Regions from separate parts of the Arthrobacter sp. V1I7 genome, predicted to be linked through region 2. Evidence: predicted binding sites of a transcription regulator. Region 2 holds the regulator's gene; the other holds the start of a gene.

Region 1 (8,372 bases), 950 kb from region 2:
CGCAACGCCTTCGGCGAACGGATCATCGACTTCCAGAACAGCCGCTTTGAGCTCGCCGACATCCTCACCGAGGTCGAGGTCACCGAAGCCTACGTGGACCAGGCGATTCTGGCCTTCAACGCCGGCGAGCTCGACGCCGCCGCCGCCGCCCGCGCCAAACTGTGGGCCTCCGAGCGCGCCAAGTCCATCACCGACCGCTGCCTCCAGCTGCACGGCGGCTACGGCTACATCCTGGAGTACCCCGTAGCCCAGGCCTTTCTCGCGGCCCGGCTGCTGACGATTTTCGGCGGCACCAACGAAATCATGCGCGACGTCGTCGGCCGCACCATCGCCGGCTGAGCGCTCCCAAGCACCGCCAAGAAGCATTCGAGGAAACAGCTGAAATGACCGTTCTGCCAATCACGATCTGGGGCGAGCCCGTACTGCACCGCCGGGCGGCGGAAGTGGAGGTTTTCGACGACGAGCTCCGCGCCCTGATCGCGGACATGTTCGAGACCAACGATGCCGCCAACGGCGTCGGCCTGGCCGCACCCCAGGTCGGGGTTGGGCAAGCGGCTCTTCGTCTACAAGTACGCCAACGACGACGGCGCTCCGGCGTCCGGCGTCGTCGTCAACCCGGTGCTGACCCTCTCCAAGGTGTCCGGCGCACTGCCGGACCCGGACGAGGAAGAGGAAGGCTGCCTGTCCTTCCCGGGCGGGCAGTACCCGCTCAAGCGCGCCGAGTGGGCCCGGGTGCAGGGCTTCGACGGCGACGGGAACCCCCTCGACTTCGAGGCGACCGGGTGGTTCGCCCGGGTGATCCAGCACGAATACGACCACCTCGATGGCAAGCTCTACGTCAACCGGCTGATCGACCGGTACGCCCGCAAGGCCATGAAGGAGGCCAAGAAAAGCGGCTGGGGCGTCCCCGGGCTGACCTGGATGCCGGGCGTGGACCCGGACCCGTTCGGGCACTGACGCAACGGCCGACTGCCGTAACGGCCGCGGCTGACGGTCTGAGCCGCGGCAAGGGTGTTGAGCCGCGACCGTTCAGGAAGCGCGGCCGACGGCGGTCCGGATCGCGGCGCCAAGCTCGGCCGGCTTGGTGAACTGGGGCCAGTGGCCGGTGGGCAGGTCAACATATTCGACGTCGCGGATCCGTCCTAGTTCGGCCACATACGGGTGGCCGGACTCAATCATCTGGCTCAGCATCGAGGACGGGAACTCGCAGGCGATCACGGTAGCAGGGACCTCATAGCGGCGCTCGTCCGTCAGGTGCTGCCGGTCCTGGGCCACACCTTTTGGCTGCGGGACCGCGCGGGCCCGGAACTTGGCCCGGAGTTCCTCGCTCAGATCCAGGAGGTCCTCGTCGTCGAAGAGCTCCCACGGGGGCAGCGGCACGTCGTCGCCGTCTGCGGGGAGTTCATCGTTGATCACGCCGCCCTCGCCGAGCGGGCCGCTGTCCACGTAGATTGCCCGGGCCACCCGGTCCGGACGGGCGTCGACGGCGCCATGGATAATGGCTCCCCCGCCTGAATGACCAACGAGGACCACCGGGGCGTCGAAGGAATCGATCTTGGTTACAACGGCGTCGATGTGCGTGCGCAGGCCGATGTCGGCGCGCGGCGCGTCGGCTGACTCCAGGCCCGGCAGGGTGAGCGGATGGACCGTATGTCCGGCCGCAACGAGCGGCGGGGTGACCTCCTCCCATGAGGAGGCGTCCAACCAGAATCCGGGTACCAGGATGATGTCCATGCCGGTACCCTACCTGCCGTGCGGGACAATCGTCTGCTGGTGCGGGCAGGATGCCAGTATCCGTTTCATCGCGTCCTTCTCCGCAGGCGTGACCCACAGCCGGTAGGCGGCCTTGATCGAGATCTGCCGGGCGACATAGTGGCAGCGGAAGTTCGTGTTCGGCGGGAGCCAGGTGGCGGCGTCGGACGCGCTCTTGTCCTGGTTCGCCGGCCCGTCCACGGCGATGAGGTTCAGCGGGTCGTTCGCCAGGTGCTCGCGCTGCTGGGCTGTCAGCTGTTGCGCGCCTTTCTGCCAGGCGTCTCCGAGCGCCACGACGTGATCGATCTGTACGGCTTTGCTGGTCTCGGCGCCCCGGCGGAAGGTGATCAGCTGCCCGGTGTAGGGCTCCCGGAAGGATCCGCTGGCCACCCGGCAGTTGGAGGCCTCGGTGAAGACTGCGTCTGCAAGGTCGCGGCGGAGTATGTCGTTGCGGGTATCGCAGCCGTTGCGGTCCACATCCAGCCACGCCTGGCCGAAGGCTTTGCGGTCATAGTTCCCGCTCGCCGCCCGGCCCTTGACCGTCAGCGTGTCCAGCAAGGCAACCGCAGCTACGGGAGGGACCACGCGGATGGACGGGACGGCCTTCATCCAGTCCTGGGCGAGGACCGGCGCCTCACGGGGTCCGTCCGCCGGCGGCGCGAAGGCGGTGAACTGGCCGATCGCGAAGAACCAGCCCAGTCCTCCGAGCACAAGGAAGGCCGCTACGGCCAGGATTCCCCAGGCCAGGCGCGAACGACGGCGCGCCCGGCGGAACTCCGCCCACGTGACTGTCACGACCGAACCCGGCCGCGGCGCTTCAAAGCGGGGATTTCTAACTGCATGCCTGAAGCCTAGGGCAGGGGTACGACGCTCCGGAGGTTGTCCACAGTGTGGAGGGCGGGTGGCGGCGTTGCAGGAACAAAAAGCCCGCCCGGGGCTACTGCTCCCTGGTCACCCGCACCAGGTCTTCATTGGCAATGGTCATCAAGTCCTCGAGCTGCTTGACCCTTGCGTCGTCGATCTCTCCGGCGTCCCGTTTGGCGAGGGCATCGTCAAGGAGTCGTTTTGCTTCCTTGGCGTTCCGGCGGGCGATGTCCAGGGCGCGTTCAAGGGTGGTTTCGTGGTCCACAACCGAGTTCTGTTCCATGGCTCCATTGTGGGTGCCTTTCCCGGCTGATTCCAGAGGATCGGCCGGGAAAGGGCACAAAAACGTCCCGGTCAGGGGCGTGCCATGGTGTCAGACCTCGGCCGGCAGACCGGCGGCTGCCAGGAGCGAGGCCGCATCCTTCGCGGGGAACGTCGGCGGGTTCACGCCCGCCATTTCCTCCATGACACGGACAACCTGGCAGCTGTAGCCGAACTCGTTGTCGTACCAGACGTAAAGGACGAGGTTCTTGTCGTTGGAGATCGTGGCCAGGCCGTCGACGATGCCTGAGCGGCGGGAGCCGACGAAGTCGGTGGAGACAACTTCGGGTGAATCGATGTAGTCGACCTGCTTCCGCAGCTCCGAGTGCAGCGACATCTCCCGCAGGTAGTCGTTGACCTCATCCTTGGTGGTGCCGTTTTCCAGGCTGAGGTTAAGGATTGCCAGGGACACGTCCGGGGTGGGGACCCGGATGGAGCTTCCGGTAAGTTTGCCGAGGAGTTCCGGCAGGGCCTTCGCCACGGCCTTTGCGGCACCCGTCTCGGTGATCACCATGTTCAGGGCGGCGGAACGCCCGCGGCGGTCGCCCTTGTGGAAGTTGTCGATCAGGTTCTGGTCATTGGTGAAGGAGTGGACGGTCTCCACGTGGCCGTGCACCACACCGTAGCGGTCGTTGATCGCCTTCAGGACGGGGGTGATGGCGTTGGTGGTGCAGGAAGCCGCGGAGACGATCCTGTCCGAGTCAGTGATCGACGCGTGGTTGATGCCGTGCACGATGTTCTTCAGTTCGCCCTTGCCCGGAGCGGTGAGGAGCACGCGGGAAACGCCCTTGCTCTGCAGGTGCTGGGACAGGCCCTCGGCGTCGCGCCAGCGGCCGGTGTTGTCGACGACCAGTGCGTCGCGGATGCCGTAGGCGGCGTAGTCAACCGTGGCGGGGTTGTCCGAGTAGATGACCTGGATCTGCACGCCGTTGGCGGTGATCGTGTCGTTCTCGAGGTCCACCTTGATGGTGCCTTCAAAGGAGCCATGGACCGAGTCGCGGCGCAGCAGGCTGGCGCGCTTGGCCAGGTCGTTGTCCGAGCCGCGGCGGACCACGATTGCGCGGAGCCGCAGGCCGTGGCCGCCACCGGCCTTTTCGATCAGGAGGCGGGCCAGGAGCCGGCCGATGCGGCCGAAGCCGTAGAGGACGACGTCGGTGCTGGTGCGGTCGTCGCCGCCGCGCTTGCCGACAACTTCGGCGAGTTCCTCACGGAGGAACTCATCGAGGCTGACGCCGCCGCCCTCTGCGCGGTACTTCTCGGTGAGGCGCGCGATGTCGATGGCTGCCGCGCCGAGGTCCAGCTTGGTCAGCGCGTCCAGCAGCGGGGCGGTCTCCTCGAGGCGTAGCTCCTCCTTGCTCATCCGGCGGGCGAAACGGTGCGCCTTGAGGATGTTCATGGTGGACTTGTTGATGAGGCTGCGGCCGTGGATGGAGGTCACCACGTTGTTCTCGCGGTACAGCCGGCCGATCACCGGGATCATGGCCTCGGCGAGCGCCTCACGGCCCATCCACGTATCAAGACAAGAATCTGACGTCTGGCTCACAGAATTACCTTCCTAGAATCCACCACATACGTCCTCGTATATGGAAGTCGGCCGCCGGATGGTATCCGGAACCTGGGCGTCGCCGGGGATTCGGTCCACCCCGGCAACCGCATGTGCCGCAAAGAAAAACCACCGGCTGCGAACGCAGACCCGGTGGCAGAACTTCTACGTTCGCTATCCATTCTAGGTCGGCACCCGGTCGCCACGTAGCCGGGGCGGCGTGAAATCACTCACATAGGCGCGGTGTGCCCTGGGCGGAGGGTACTCCCACGACGTGGGAGCCGTGGCGGGTGGATGGGTTGACCGATACGCCGGGTTCTGTGTTCCCGCGCCGTTACCAGCGCGGGAGTAGCGACCATCCATCTACGGACGCCGTTGCCGACGCCCTCCAGCGGCCTACCCGGACACTCGGGCGAGCAGCCCTCAAACGTGTCCTGTCTGGCCTTGCTCCGGGTGGGGTTTACCTAGCCTTCCCGGTCACCCGGGAAGCTGGTGGTCTCTTACACCACCGTTTCACCCTTACCTGCCCTGCCGCGTGTGCTAGCACCCACGGCACGCAGGCGGTCTGTTCTCTGTGGCACTGGCCTGCGGGTTACCCCGAGTGGGCGTTACCCACCACCCTGCCCTGCGGAGCCCGGACGTTCCTCGAGCCACTTGCGTGACGCGCGGCCGCCTGGTCAACCCATCCGCTGTCCATTCTACGGTCCCGGGAGAGCGGCCGTCGCCGGAGCCAAACGGGTGCTCCGGTGGGAGAATGGAAGCAGGACCGGGGGCAGCCCGTTCCCCGGTTTCCGGGTGCGCAAGGGAAGTGATCCGATGGATCTCACCGCCATCATCGTGCTGATCGTGGTCGTGGTTGTGGTGCTCGTGCTGGCCAGGATGTCGATCCGGATCGTGCGGCAGTACGAACAGGGCGTCCTGTTCCGGCTGGGGAGGGTGGTTGGCGTGCGGTTTCCGGGGTTGCGCTTCATCATCCCCGTGATTGACAAGCTTCACCTCGTCAGCCTGCGGATCGTGACCATGCCGATCCAGTCGCAGGGCATCATCACCCAGGACAACGTGAGCGTCGACATCTCGGCGGTGGCCTACTACCGTGTCATCGATGCGGTGAAATCCGTGGTCGCGATCGAGAACGTGGCCGCCGCGATCAACCAGATCGCCCAGACCACGCTGCGGAAAGTGGTCGGCCGTCACAGCCTCGACCAGACACTGTCCGAGACGCAGCGCATCAACAGCGATATCCGCGAAATCCTCGACGCCCTCACGCTGGCGTGGGGCGTCGAGGTTACGCTCGTGGAGCTCAAGGACATCCAGCTTCCCGACGGCATGAAGAGGGCGATGGCCAAGCAAGCGGAGGCCGAGCGGGAGAAGCGGGCCAAGATCATCGCCGCCGAAGGCGAGGCCATCGCCGCCACGGCGCTGGGCCAGGCATCGGACACGATGATGGCACACCCTCTGGCGCTGCAGCTGCGCAACCTGCAGTCGTTGGTGGAAATCGCGGTGGACAACAACTCGACAGTGGTCTTCCCCGCACCGTTGATGAGTACCATCGGCGAGCTGTCCGCCTTCCTGTCGCGCGAAAACCAGGCCGCGCAGGCCGCCGCCACCCAGGCTTCCCCGGTGAAGGCTGCCTAGCCACGATGCCAGGCCGGCACCTGGACTGAGCAGAGCACCACCGGCGCCGCCGGACGCAGAGGCGCCGGTAAGATTGGACGGTGCTGATTCTGCTGCCGCCCTCCGAAGGCAAGACTCCCGCCGTTGGTGGAGACGCCGTCGACTGGGCCTCCCTGAGCTTCCCCGGACTCAACAGCTACCGGGCGAAAGTGCTCGACGCCCTCGGCACGGTCAGCGCCCACGAGGACGCGCTCGCCCTCCTGGGTGTCGGCGCCTCGCTGCGCGCCGACGTCGAACGTAATACCCGGCTGCACGCCGAGCCCGCGGCGCCCGCCCATCAGGTCTATTCCGGTGTGCTCTACGACGCGCTGGGCTATGACTCCCTGACTCCGGTGCAGCGGAAGAAGGCGGAGGCGGCGGTCCTGGTCGTTTCCGCGCTCTGGGGCGCCATCCGCTTCGGGGACCGGGTACCGGCGTACCGGCTCTCGATGGGCACCGCGCTTCCCGACGTCGGACGGCTGGCCTCGTTCTGGAAACCGCACCTCAACGAGGCGCTGCTGGCCGCGGCGGAGGGTGAGCTGTTGGTGGACTGCCGCTCCAGCACCTACGCGGCGGCGTGGACTCCCCCGGCGCCGCAGACTGTCGCGGTCAACGTGTTCAGCGAAGTCGACGGGGTCCGCAAGGTGGTCAGCCACTTCGCCAAGCACACCCGCGGGGAGCTGGCGCGCCATCTGCTGACGCGCCGGGGCAAGGCCCCGGCGACGCCCCTCCAGCTGCAGCGGGCGGCGGCCGAGAAGTGGACCGCGGAACTCGTCGAGGGCACGGCCCGGAAGCCGCACGCCCTCAACATCATCCTGTAGCGGCGGCTACGCCCACTCGGCGGAGCGGACCAGGATGCAGCCGGAATCCGGGCAGAACACGATGTCGTCCTCGGCCGCGGCCTTGATCTCGGCCAGGTCGCCCGGGCTCAGGTGCATGCCGGAACCTTCCGAAGTGCCGTGGAAGAGCCGGGCGGCACCGACGCCGCGCTTGGCCAGGGTCTTCTCGTAGACCGCGAGCAGGCCGGCGTCCAGTCCGTCAGCGAAGGCGGCACGCTTGCCGCGCACCACCGTGGCCTCGGCGGCGATCTCGGCCAGCTGCTCGTCCAGTTCCGCGCGGATGACGCCGAAGGATCCCTGGATGTCATCGACGATCTGCTGCTGCGCGGCCTGGCGGAGGCGCAGCGAGTCCAGCCGCTCCAGGACCTCGAGTTCGACATCTTCGAGGTCGGAGCGGCGCTTGTTGAGGGAGACGAGGTCCTTCTGCAGGGCCACCAGATCCTTCGACAGGCCGGTGCCGCTGTTCAGCCTCGCCTCGTCGCGTTCAATCCGGGACGCAACCTGTTCCACGTCGGCTTCGGCGCGCTTGAGCTCGAGCTCGGCATCGTGGACGGCCACTTTCGCGGCACCCAGCTCCCCGTTGGCCACCCCAAGGGCAGCCTCGAGGTCGGTGATCCGGGAGTCGCTTTCAAGGCTTCGGCGGCGGTTGGACAAGGACTTGAGTTTGGCATCAAATCCCTGCAATTCGAGCAACTTCAACTGTTCCGCCGGTGCTGCCTTGGCCACTATTACCTCCGTTTGTTCCCTTCCGGCGTTTAGCCGGGCACCTGAACGGCGCTCCCTAGACTCTAGTCCCCGCCCGGAGTCAGAATGAAGTCCCAGGGGTCGCTGTTGGTGGCGCTGACCCGGATCTCGACGTCGTGCCCCTGGTCGGTGAGGACATTGCCGAGGGCCGCCGCGGCGGCGGGCAGCCACAGCCACTCGCTGGCGAAGTGCGAAACGTCGATCAGGTAGGGCCTGTCGTTGACGGCGGCCTCGCGGGCTTCCGACGCCGGATGGTGCCGCAGATCGGCAGTCAGGTAGACGTCGGCATTGCTGGCCCGGACCTCGCCGAAGAGGGAGTCACCGGCCCCGCCGCAGACGGCAACGCGACGGACCAGACCGTCCCGGTCCCCGGACACCCGCACACCGCCGGCAACCGCCGGCAGGATGCCAAAGACACGGGCGGCGAAGTCGCCCAGCGTGAGGACTTCCTCGAGGTCTCCGACCCGTCCGATCCCCTCTTCGGGCAGGCCGGCCGCCGCCGGGGTCAGCGGGGCGACGTTCTGCAGGCCGAGTGCATCGGCAAGGACATCGGACACGCCGCCGACGGCGGAATCACCGTTGGTGTGTACCGTCAGGAGCCCGGTGCCGGACTCGATCAGCCGGTGCACAGCCCGGCCCTTGGCAGTGGTCGCGGC
Region 2 (8,372 bases):
AATGCGCTGACCGGCATGCCGATCGGCGGCGGCAAGGGCGGCTCCGATTTCGATCCCCGCGGCCGCTCCGACGCCGAGGTCATGCGCTTCTGCCAGTCCTTCATGACCGAGCTGTACCGCCACATCGGCGAGTACACCGATGTTCCCGCCGGCGACATCGGCGTCGGCGGACGCGAGATCGGGTACCTGTTCGGCCAGTACAAGCGCATCACCAACCGCTACGAGTCCGGCGTCCTGACCAGCAAGGGCATCTCCTGGGGCGGTTCCCTGGTGCGGCCGGAAGCAACCGGCTACGGCACCGTGATCTTCACCGAGGAAATGCTGAAGACCCGGGGGCAGTCCTTCGACGGTCAGCGCGTTGTGGTCTCGGGCTCCGGCAACGTGGCGATCAACGGGATCGCCAAGGCCCAGGCCCTCGGCGCCAGCGTAGTGGCGTGCTCCGATTCTTCCGGCTACATCGTGGACGAGGCCGGAATCGACGTCGACCTCCTCCGCAAGATCAAGGAGGTGGAGCGGGGCCGCCTCAAGGACTACGAGACCCGACGTGCCGCCGTCTCCTATGCTGAGGGCGGTTCGGTCTGGGACGTCGACGCTACGGTGGCGCTGCCGTGCGCGACGCAGAATGAGCTCGACGGCGACGCTGCCGCCCGGCTGGTGCGCAACGGACTCGTAGCCGTTGGGGAGGGCGCCAACATGCCGTCCACCCGCACCGCCGTCTCCGTCTTCCAGGACTCGGGTGTGCTCTTCGGCCCCGGCAAGGCCGCCAACGCCGGCGGTGTGGCGACGTCCGCGCTGGAGATGCAGCAGAACGCCAGCCGCGACTCCTGGTCCTTCGCGCACACCGAACAGCGGTTGACCGAAATCATGGTCGGCATCCACGACCGCTGCGCGGCGACCGCCGAGGAGTACGGGGAGCCCGGCAACTACGTGCTGGGCGCCAACATCGGCGGTTTCGTCAAGGTAGCCGACGCGATGCTGGCCCAAGGCCTCATCTAGGCGTGAGCAGGCGCACGTGGTCCGGAGTCAGCTCGGAGAGCCGGCCGACGCCCAGCAGGGCCATGGTCCGGACCATGTCCGTTTCCAGGATCTGGAGGGCCCGGGCCACGCCGGCCTGACCGCCGGCCATCAGCCCGTAGAGGTACGCGCGGCCGATCAGCGTGAAGTCCGCGCCGAGGGCCAGCGCTGCGATGATGTCCGCGCCGCTCATGATGCCGGTGTCCAGGATGACCGCCGCATCACTGTGATCCGCATCCAGCACCGCGGTCACGTCCGGCAGCAGGTGGAAGGGGATCGGGGCGCGGTCCAGTTGGCGGCCGCCGTGGTTGGAGAGAATGATGCCGTCCGCGCCGTGGTCCACCACCCGGCGGGCATCCTCCACGGTCTGGATGCCCTTGACCACGAGCTTGCCCTTCCACGTCTCGCGCAGCCAGTCGAGGTCGTCGAAGGTCAGGGTCGGGTCGAACATCGAGTTGATGAGGTTCGCCACCGTTCCCGTGTAGCGCGAGAGCGAAGCGAATGTCAGCGGCTCATGGGTGAGGAAATTGAACCACCAGGCCGGGCGGTAGGACGCGTCCAATATGGTCTTGAGCGTCAGCGCGGGCGGAATGGTCATGCCGTTGCGGACGTCGCGGAGCCGGGCGCCGGCGACGGCGGTGTCCACCGTGACCATGAGGGTGTCATTGCCCGCCTGGGCGGCCCGCTCGATGAGTTCCAGCGAACGGTCCCGGTCTGTCCACAGGTAGAGCTGGAACCAGTTCCGGCCGTCCGGGGCTGCCGCCGCCACGTCCTCGATGGACGCCGTGCCCATGGTCGACAAGGTGTAGGGGATGCCCGCTTCGGCGGCGGCACGGGAGCCTGCATACTCTCCCTCCGACTGCATCATCCGGGTGAATCCGGTGGGTGCGATCCCTACCGGCAGCCGGGACGGCTTTCCCAGGATCTCCGTGCCAAGATCGACCTTGGAGACATCCCGCAGGATGCCGGGCCGGAACTCGATGTCCAGGAACGCCTGGCGGGCGCGCGGCGCAGCGTGATCTCGGCTTCAGCAGCGCCGTCGGTGTAGTCGAAGGGCGCCTGGGGCGTGCGCCGCTTGGCCAGGTCGCGGAGGTCCCAGATGGTGCTGGCGCGGCGGAGCCTGGCGGCCCGGCTGAACTCCGGCTTCTTGAACTGCATCAGCGGGGCGAGGTCCGAGTACTTCGGGATGCGGCGCTTCAGGGCGGCCGGAACAAGCCCGGCCGCGACGGCGGGCTGGCCGTTCGGCAAGGTGTCTGGCGGGGTGCTGGGCGCCTCGGGGTTGCCGGGCTCGATGGTGTGCGTCATGGTTGCCTCCGGGCAGGTCTCGTGGTGCGGGATGTTCTGCGTGCGGCGAAGCTCCGCCGGCTGTGGGTCCAACCCGAGTCTAGGCACTTGAAGCCGTGGGTGTTGCTGGAATCCTGGGCAGCCTCACGGGCGCGTCCGGCGTCTCCCTCGCTCGCCGAGGCCGCCGGCTGCTGGAGGCGCCACGGCGGCACGGCGCCGGGCGGAGCACCGCGGCATTCCGGCTGCCGCGGCGCAATGTTACGCACCCCGTTTTGCCGCAGGGACGTTCCCGGGGCTATGGTCAGCGCTATGACAAACCGTTGGTATGCGTATTTTTCGTTGGCTCTGGAGGGGCCCGCGTCTAACTGACACGCATCCAACCTTCCTTCAGAGCCAACAGGGCAGAGATCATTCTCTGCCCTTCGCCATTTCCCGGCGGGTTCTGATCAGGGCCCGCTCCGTAACCGGAACAGGACCTCAGCATGAGCATCGAAGCAGCCCCCGAATCCCAGCAGTCCACGTCCAATCTCCGTGTCAGCGAGTTCACCTCGCTGCCCACGCCGCAGGCCATGATGGCTGAGCTGCCGCTCGACACCCAGGCCGCCGAGGTCGTCGGACGCGGCCGGGACGAGGTCCGGGCCATCCTGGACGGCGTCGATGACCGGCTCCTGGTGATCGTCGGGCCTTGTTCGATCCATGACCCCAAGGCCGGGCTGGAGTACGCCCGCCGGCTGGTCAGCCAGGCCGAAAAGCACCGCGAAGACCTGCTGATCGTGATGCGCACCTACTTCGAGAAGCCGAGGACCACGGTGGGCTGGAAGGGCCTGATCAACGATCCTCAGCTCGATGGCAGCCACGACATTGCCGCCGGGCTCCGGGCCGCCCGCCGGTTCCTGCAGCAGATCACCGCGCTCGGCCTGCCCACGGCCACCGAATTCCTCGAGCCGATCAGCCCCCAGTACATGGCGGACCTCGTCTCCTGGGGTGCCATCGGGGCGCGGACAACCGAAAGCCAGATCCACCGGCAGCTGGCGTCGGGGCTTTCCATGCCGATCGGCTTCAAGAACGGGACCGACGGCGACCTCCAGGTCGCGCTGGACGCGTGCAGCGCCGCCGGCGCGGCCCAGGCCTTCCTCGGGATCGACGATGAGGGCCGGGCGGCGCTCGTATCCACGGCCGGCAATCGGGACGCCCACATCATCCTCCGCGGCGGACGCAAGGGCCCCAACTACTCTGCCGCAGACGTCGAGGCCGCCTCCGCCACGTTGGCCGCGCGGCAGCTGAATCCGCGCCTGATCGTGGATGCGAGCCACGCCAACAGCGGCAAGAGCCACCATCGGCAGGCCGAGGTGGCCCTCGAGATCGGTTCCCAGCTGGAAACCGGGGGACCATCGGCGGGCGCAATCGCGGGCATCATGCTCGAGAGCTTCCTGGTCGGCGGGGCGCAGAACCTGGACGTTGCGGCGCACGCCGCGGGACGGGACGATCTGCTCTACGGCCAGAGCGTCACCGATGCGTGCATGGACTGGCAGGTGACGGCGTCGGTCCTGGGGCAGCTGGCGGCGTCCGCACGGACGCGCCGGACCCGGGGCTAGGGACGGTGCCCGACGGGAACTGCGATGTCGTCCCGGGCGACTCCCCAAATAAGGTCGTGATTTCCGCATTGCCTGCGGAAAGTCCGGTGGGATTACTGCGCAAGTCTTTCACAGGGGCACCAAGAGCCCCTAGAGTATCTATCACATGGTTGTTGGATGGCTCAGCATCGGCGCACCGCCATGTCATCTAGATAGGGCTGCCGCTTGTTGAGTAAGGAATAAAAGAAATGTCACCGGAGGCCAACTTCTCCAATGCTCGATTCTTGACCGTGGCTGAAGTCGCGGAGCTCATGCGCGTGTCCAAAATGACGGTGTATCGTCTCGTGCACTCCGGCGAGATGCCCGCCGTCCGATTCGGCCGCTCGTACCGGGTGCCGGAAAGCGCCGTCGAACAGTATCTCAAGGGTGCCGTAGTCGACGGACGCACCGAGACTGCCTGAATCCCTTAGATCGGAAGACCGCGTCCGCGGGCCTGTGCCGCGGCGTCGGTCATGGTGTGCCCCGGATAGGCGGTACCCTGTTAAGGAACGTTTTACGTCATTGTAAGAACCTGTCAGTTGCACAGTCTGCTGCTTAGCCCGCGGACCCTTCCCAACAGGCAGGTACTACATCTAGCCGGTAAGGAACTTTCGTGGGTTCAGTTATTAAGAAGCGTCGCAAGCGTATGGCCAAGAAGAAGCACCGCAAGCTGCTTCGCAAGACGCGCCACCAGCGCCGCAATAAGAAGTAGCAATTCTTCGAACTGCGTGAGAGATGCCCGCTGCCTTCCAGGTGGCGGGCATTTTCTTTTGGCCTTACCGCGGCGGAAGCGGACGGCTCAACCCACAGGGGTCAGCGGGTGGGGCCCCGGAAGCGGGAGAAGCCCCGCCACAGGCCGTAAATGGCCCCGCCGACCGTGGCCGCCTTGAGGCCCAGCGTGGCGGCCCGCCGCCCGGAGCGGAAGTCGTAGACGGGCCAGTTGTTTTCCCGGGCATGGCGCCGCAGCCGGGAGTCGGGGTTGATCGCCACGGGGTGCCCCACCATGCTCAGCAGCGGAATGTCGTTGTGGGAATCGCTGTAGGCCCAGCACCGGCTGAGGTCCAGGCCTTCGACCCGTGCCATCTCCCGCACTGCCACGGCCTTGGCCGGGCCGTGCAGGATGTCGCCCACCAGCCGCCCCGTGTACGAGCCGTCCAGGATCTCGCCGACGGTGCCAAGGGCTCCCGTGAGTCCCAGCCGGCTGGCGATCACGGTGGCGACCTCGATCGGCGTGGCGGTCACCAGCCAGACCCTGCGGCCTACCCTGAGATGCTGCTCGGCCAGGGCCTTGGCTCCCGGCCAGATGCGGGATTCGATCATCTCGTCGTAGACTTCTTCGCCGAGGGCCTCGACGTCCTCGACCGTGAAACCGGAGGCCAGCGTCAGGGCAGAGTCGCGGACGGCGTGTACATCGTCGATGTTTTCGCCGCGCAGCACGAACATGAGCTGCTTCCACGCAAAGCCGGCCGCCTGGGGGATGGTGAACGCCCCGCGCTGGTGCATTTTGCGGGCCACATGGAACAGGCTGGCGCCCTTCATGAGGGTATTGTCGACGTCGAAAAAGGCCGCTTCGCCGTGCTGCGGTGCTGCAGCAGGCTGCGTGACCACAGCGACGTACTTCTCCTCGGGCATATATCGAGTCTAGTCACTGCCGCGACGGGCCCCGTCGCACTGATGGCCCGGAGCGCGGACGGCCCGGAGCGCGACGGCCGCGCGTCGACGCCGGATGGCCCGGAGCGCGAACGGCCCGGGACGCGACGGCCGCGCGTCGACGCCGGATGGCCCGCCGGGCTACCGTGGAAACATGTCCAAGCCCGCGCCCCTCCCCGATGTAGTTCTGATCACCAAAGCTGACTGCCACCTCTGCGCCGAGGCGCGCGCCGCCGTCGGGCGTGTCACCGCCGCCCTGGGCATCGGCTGGACCGAGCAGTCGGTCGATCAGGACACGGCGCTCCGAGAGCGCTTCGCCGAGGAGATTCCCGTGGTGCTCGTCGACGGCATCCAGCGGGATTTCTGGAAGATCGACGAAGTCCGGCTCGCCCGGACCCTGCGGCGGGCGCTGGACGCGCAGTCCTGAGCGCGAGTGCTTTGTTGGCTGAACTGCGTGGGCTCTAGAGTGGGAAGCACAACGCGACGCAATGGAGCAGATAGTGACTTCGCTGGATTCATCTCCCGAGGCTGTGCCCGGGGGAGCCGGGTCTGCCGCCAAGCAGATTCCGCCCGCGGCCGTAGCCCGGCTGACGATTTATCTGCGCGCCCTCACCACACTGCTGGCCGAGGGGGTGGACCGGGTTTCGTCCGAGTCCCTCGCCGAGGCCTCCGGCGTCAGCTCTTCCACGCTCCGCAAGGACCTGTCCTACGTGGGTTCCTATGGGACGCGCGGGGTGGGCTACGAGGTTCAATACCTCAACCGGAATATTGCCGCCGCGCTGGGGCTGACGCACGACTGGAAGGTCGCGATTGTCGGCGCCGGCAACCTGGGCAAAGCCCTGGCCCGGTACGGCGGCTTTGAATCCCGTGGGTTTGAGATCGTTGCGATCTTTGACGCCGACCAGATGGTGGTCGGCAGCGAAGTGGGCTGGCTGCGGGTCAGCGACGCGGCGGACCTCGAATCGGTCCTATTGCGGACGGGCACAAATATGGTGGTCCTGGCGCTCCCCGCCACGGTGGCGCAGAGCGTGTGCGACCGCGTCGTTGCCGCCGGCGTGCGGAGCATCCTCAGCTTTGCCCCCGTGATGCTGCAAGTACCGCCGGGCGTCAACCTCCGGAAGGTGGATATGGCAACTGAGCTCCAGATCCTTGCCTACCACGCACAAAGGGCGCAGGACCCGGAGGACGTCGACTAGCGTCAGACGTTCCGGTTCCTGCGCCCAGGGCGCCGGAGGTTGGCGGATTAGTTCCGGAAGGGGCCGCCCGGCTGTGCGTAGGGATTGGCGAAAGGCTGCTGCTTGCGGAAGTACGGGGAGGTCGCCGGCAGGTAAAGCATCACGATGCCCGCGATGCCGGCCAGCACCGCGAGGGTGCCGATGCTCAGCGGGAACAGGCTGAAGACCGACAGCGCAGCGAAGACCGTGCCCAGAATCCGGGCCCAGTTCTTACCCTTGCGGACGTTGAGCGCCACGAGGGCGTAAAGGGCCGTACTGATCACGGCGAACACCACGATGGTCCCGACCAGGAAGGGCCTGATGTCGTTGAAATTGACGTCCGCGCCGCTGGCCGCCATCTGCTCCTGGAACATGTCCCGCACCGCGGGGGTATCCAAGGTGCCGATGGACAGCAGGAGCGAGAGCAGCCACAGCACGCCGGAGGCGACAATCAGCCAGAAGGCAATGTTGACGAGCTTGGGCACACCGTCGCCCGTTTGCTGCTGGCCTGCGGAGTACTGGGCGTAGGGGGACTGGCCGTACTGGGGTGCGTTCTGCCCGTACGGCGGGGTGGGGGGCGTCTGCTGGCCGTACTGGGGCGCGTTCTGGCCGTACTGGGGTGCGTTCTGCCCGTACGGCGGGGTGGGGGGCGTCTGTTGGCCGTACTGCGGCGCGTTCTGGCCGTACTGCGGCGTGGGCTCGCCCGGAACAGGACCGTCCGGGCTTGACGGCGGGACTGGAGGAATACTCATGGGCGGTCCTTCATATGTCGATCTGGATCGGCTACCGGGACCAGTAATCCTTGCCCTGCCCCCAGCATGGTTTAGTTCAACCGTACAGCGGGCCAACCGCTGCAGGGATCATTCCCGAGAGGTATTTTCAGCCATGATCCGGAGGTTCAGCCCGGACGGCGGCAGGCCACCATCGGCGGCGCCCCTTAGCGGCTTTTCAGCGACTCTTCCGGGTACTCCGGCCGCACCCCGCGATCAGACTCGGCCGCGCAGTGACGCGAACCAGGCCTGGGAATTAGGCAGCCACATCAGCACGGTGGCCGCGAGGCTGATGATGAAGCCCGGCCAACTGCTGCCGCTCCGGCCGTCCGTGGCGCTGGCGCTGATGATGGTCAGGAGCAGGGATACCCCGGCCAGGATCGTGAGGGCGAACCGGGCCCATTCGCGGCCTTCCTTCATTTTCATGGCCAGGATGATTTGGGCCGCGGCCAAGGCAAGCGCCGCCAGCACCAGCAGCAGCACCATGATGCCGATGCCGGGAGCGACGGCCAGAAGGACGAAGGATCCGAAGAGGCCGACAACTCCTCCCAGCAGGCCGAGCAGACCTCCGATGAGCCAGATCCAATAGGAGACCTTCAGCTCGATTGGCATGTTGGCGACGCTGAACATGCCGGAGAAGCCCCCTTGGGGCATGACATCGCTGACGTTCCGGGGCCGGTCGGCGGGCATCTCAAAGCGGAAGCCGCCCGGAGCCGCGGGCTGCCCTGGCGGCTGAAAGCCCGGAGCCTGGCCGTAGCCCTGTTGTGGTGGCTGGCCAAAGCCCTGCGGCGGCCCGTAATGACCCTGCTGCGGCGGCTGGTAGCCCG

The links. The regulator Rex, encoded in region 2, represses fermentation and respiration genes when NADH is low (regulators of the CRP and FNR family bind a similar motif). The targets are predictions, from matches to a motif close to CTTGTGAANNNNTTCACAAG.
Region 1: QFZ69_RS07335 (glyceraldehyde-3-phosphate dehydrogenase) is a predicted target of Rex. The motif match lies at 4,698-4,717, and genes of this name have one in related genera.

The regions. Positions count from the first base shown of each region.
Region 1 is NZ_JAUSYS010000001.1:1,564,659-1,573,030, reverse strand. Features, by position in the region: gene QFZ69_RS07360 (acyl-CoA dehydrogenase family protein) at 1-339, shown strand, start outside; partial or broken gene def (peptide deformylase) at 384-957, shown strand; gene QFZ69_RS07350 (alpha/beta fold hydrolase) at 1,030-1,734, opposite strand; gene QFZ69_RS07345 (HNH endonuclease family protein) at 1,744-2,547, opposite strand; gene QFZ69_RS07340 (hypothetical protein) at 2,690-2,899, opposite strand; gene QFZ69_RS07335 (glyceraldehyde-3-phosphate dehydrogenase) at 2,990-4,480, opposite strand; RNA gene rnpB (RNase P RNA component class A) at 4,772-5,165, opposite strand; gene QFZ69_RS07325 (slipin family protein) at 5,297-6,115, shown strand; gene QFZ69_RS07320 (YaaA family protein) at 6,196-6,954, shown strand; gene QFZ69_RS07315 (zinc ribbon domain-containing protein) at 6,961-7,698, opposite strand; gene QFZ69_RS07310 (Nif3-like dinuclear metal center hexameric protein) at 7,761-8,372, opposite strand, start outside.
Region 2 is NZ_JAUSYS010000001.1:618,486-626,857, forward strand. Features, by position in the region: gene gdhA (NADP-specific glutamate dehydrogenase) at 1-996, shown strand, start outside; partial or broken gene QFZ69_RS02940 (alpha-hydroxy-acid oxidizing protein) at 989-2,319, opposite strand; gene QFZ69_RS02945 (3-deoxy-7-phosphoheptulonate synthase) at 2,781-3,893, shown strand; gene QFZ69_RS02950 (helix-turn-helix domain-containing protein) at 4,121-4,333, shown strand; gene QFZ69_RS02955 (30S ribosomal protein bS22) at 4,525-4,623, shown strand; gene QFZ69_RS02960 (HAD family phosphatase) at 4,725-5,543, opposite strand; gene QFZ69_RS02965 (glutaredoxin family protein) at 5,716-5,988, shown strand; gene QFZ69_RS02970 (redox-sensing transcriptional repressor Rex) at 6,062-6,757, shown strand; gene QFZ69_RS02975 (resistance to Congo red protein) at 6,805-7,527, opposite strand; gene QFZ69_RS02980 (hypothetical protein) at 7,762-8,372, opposite strand, start outside.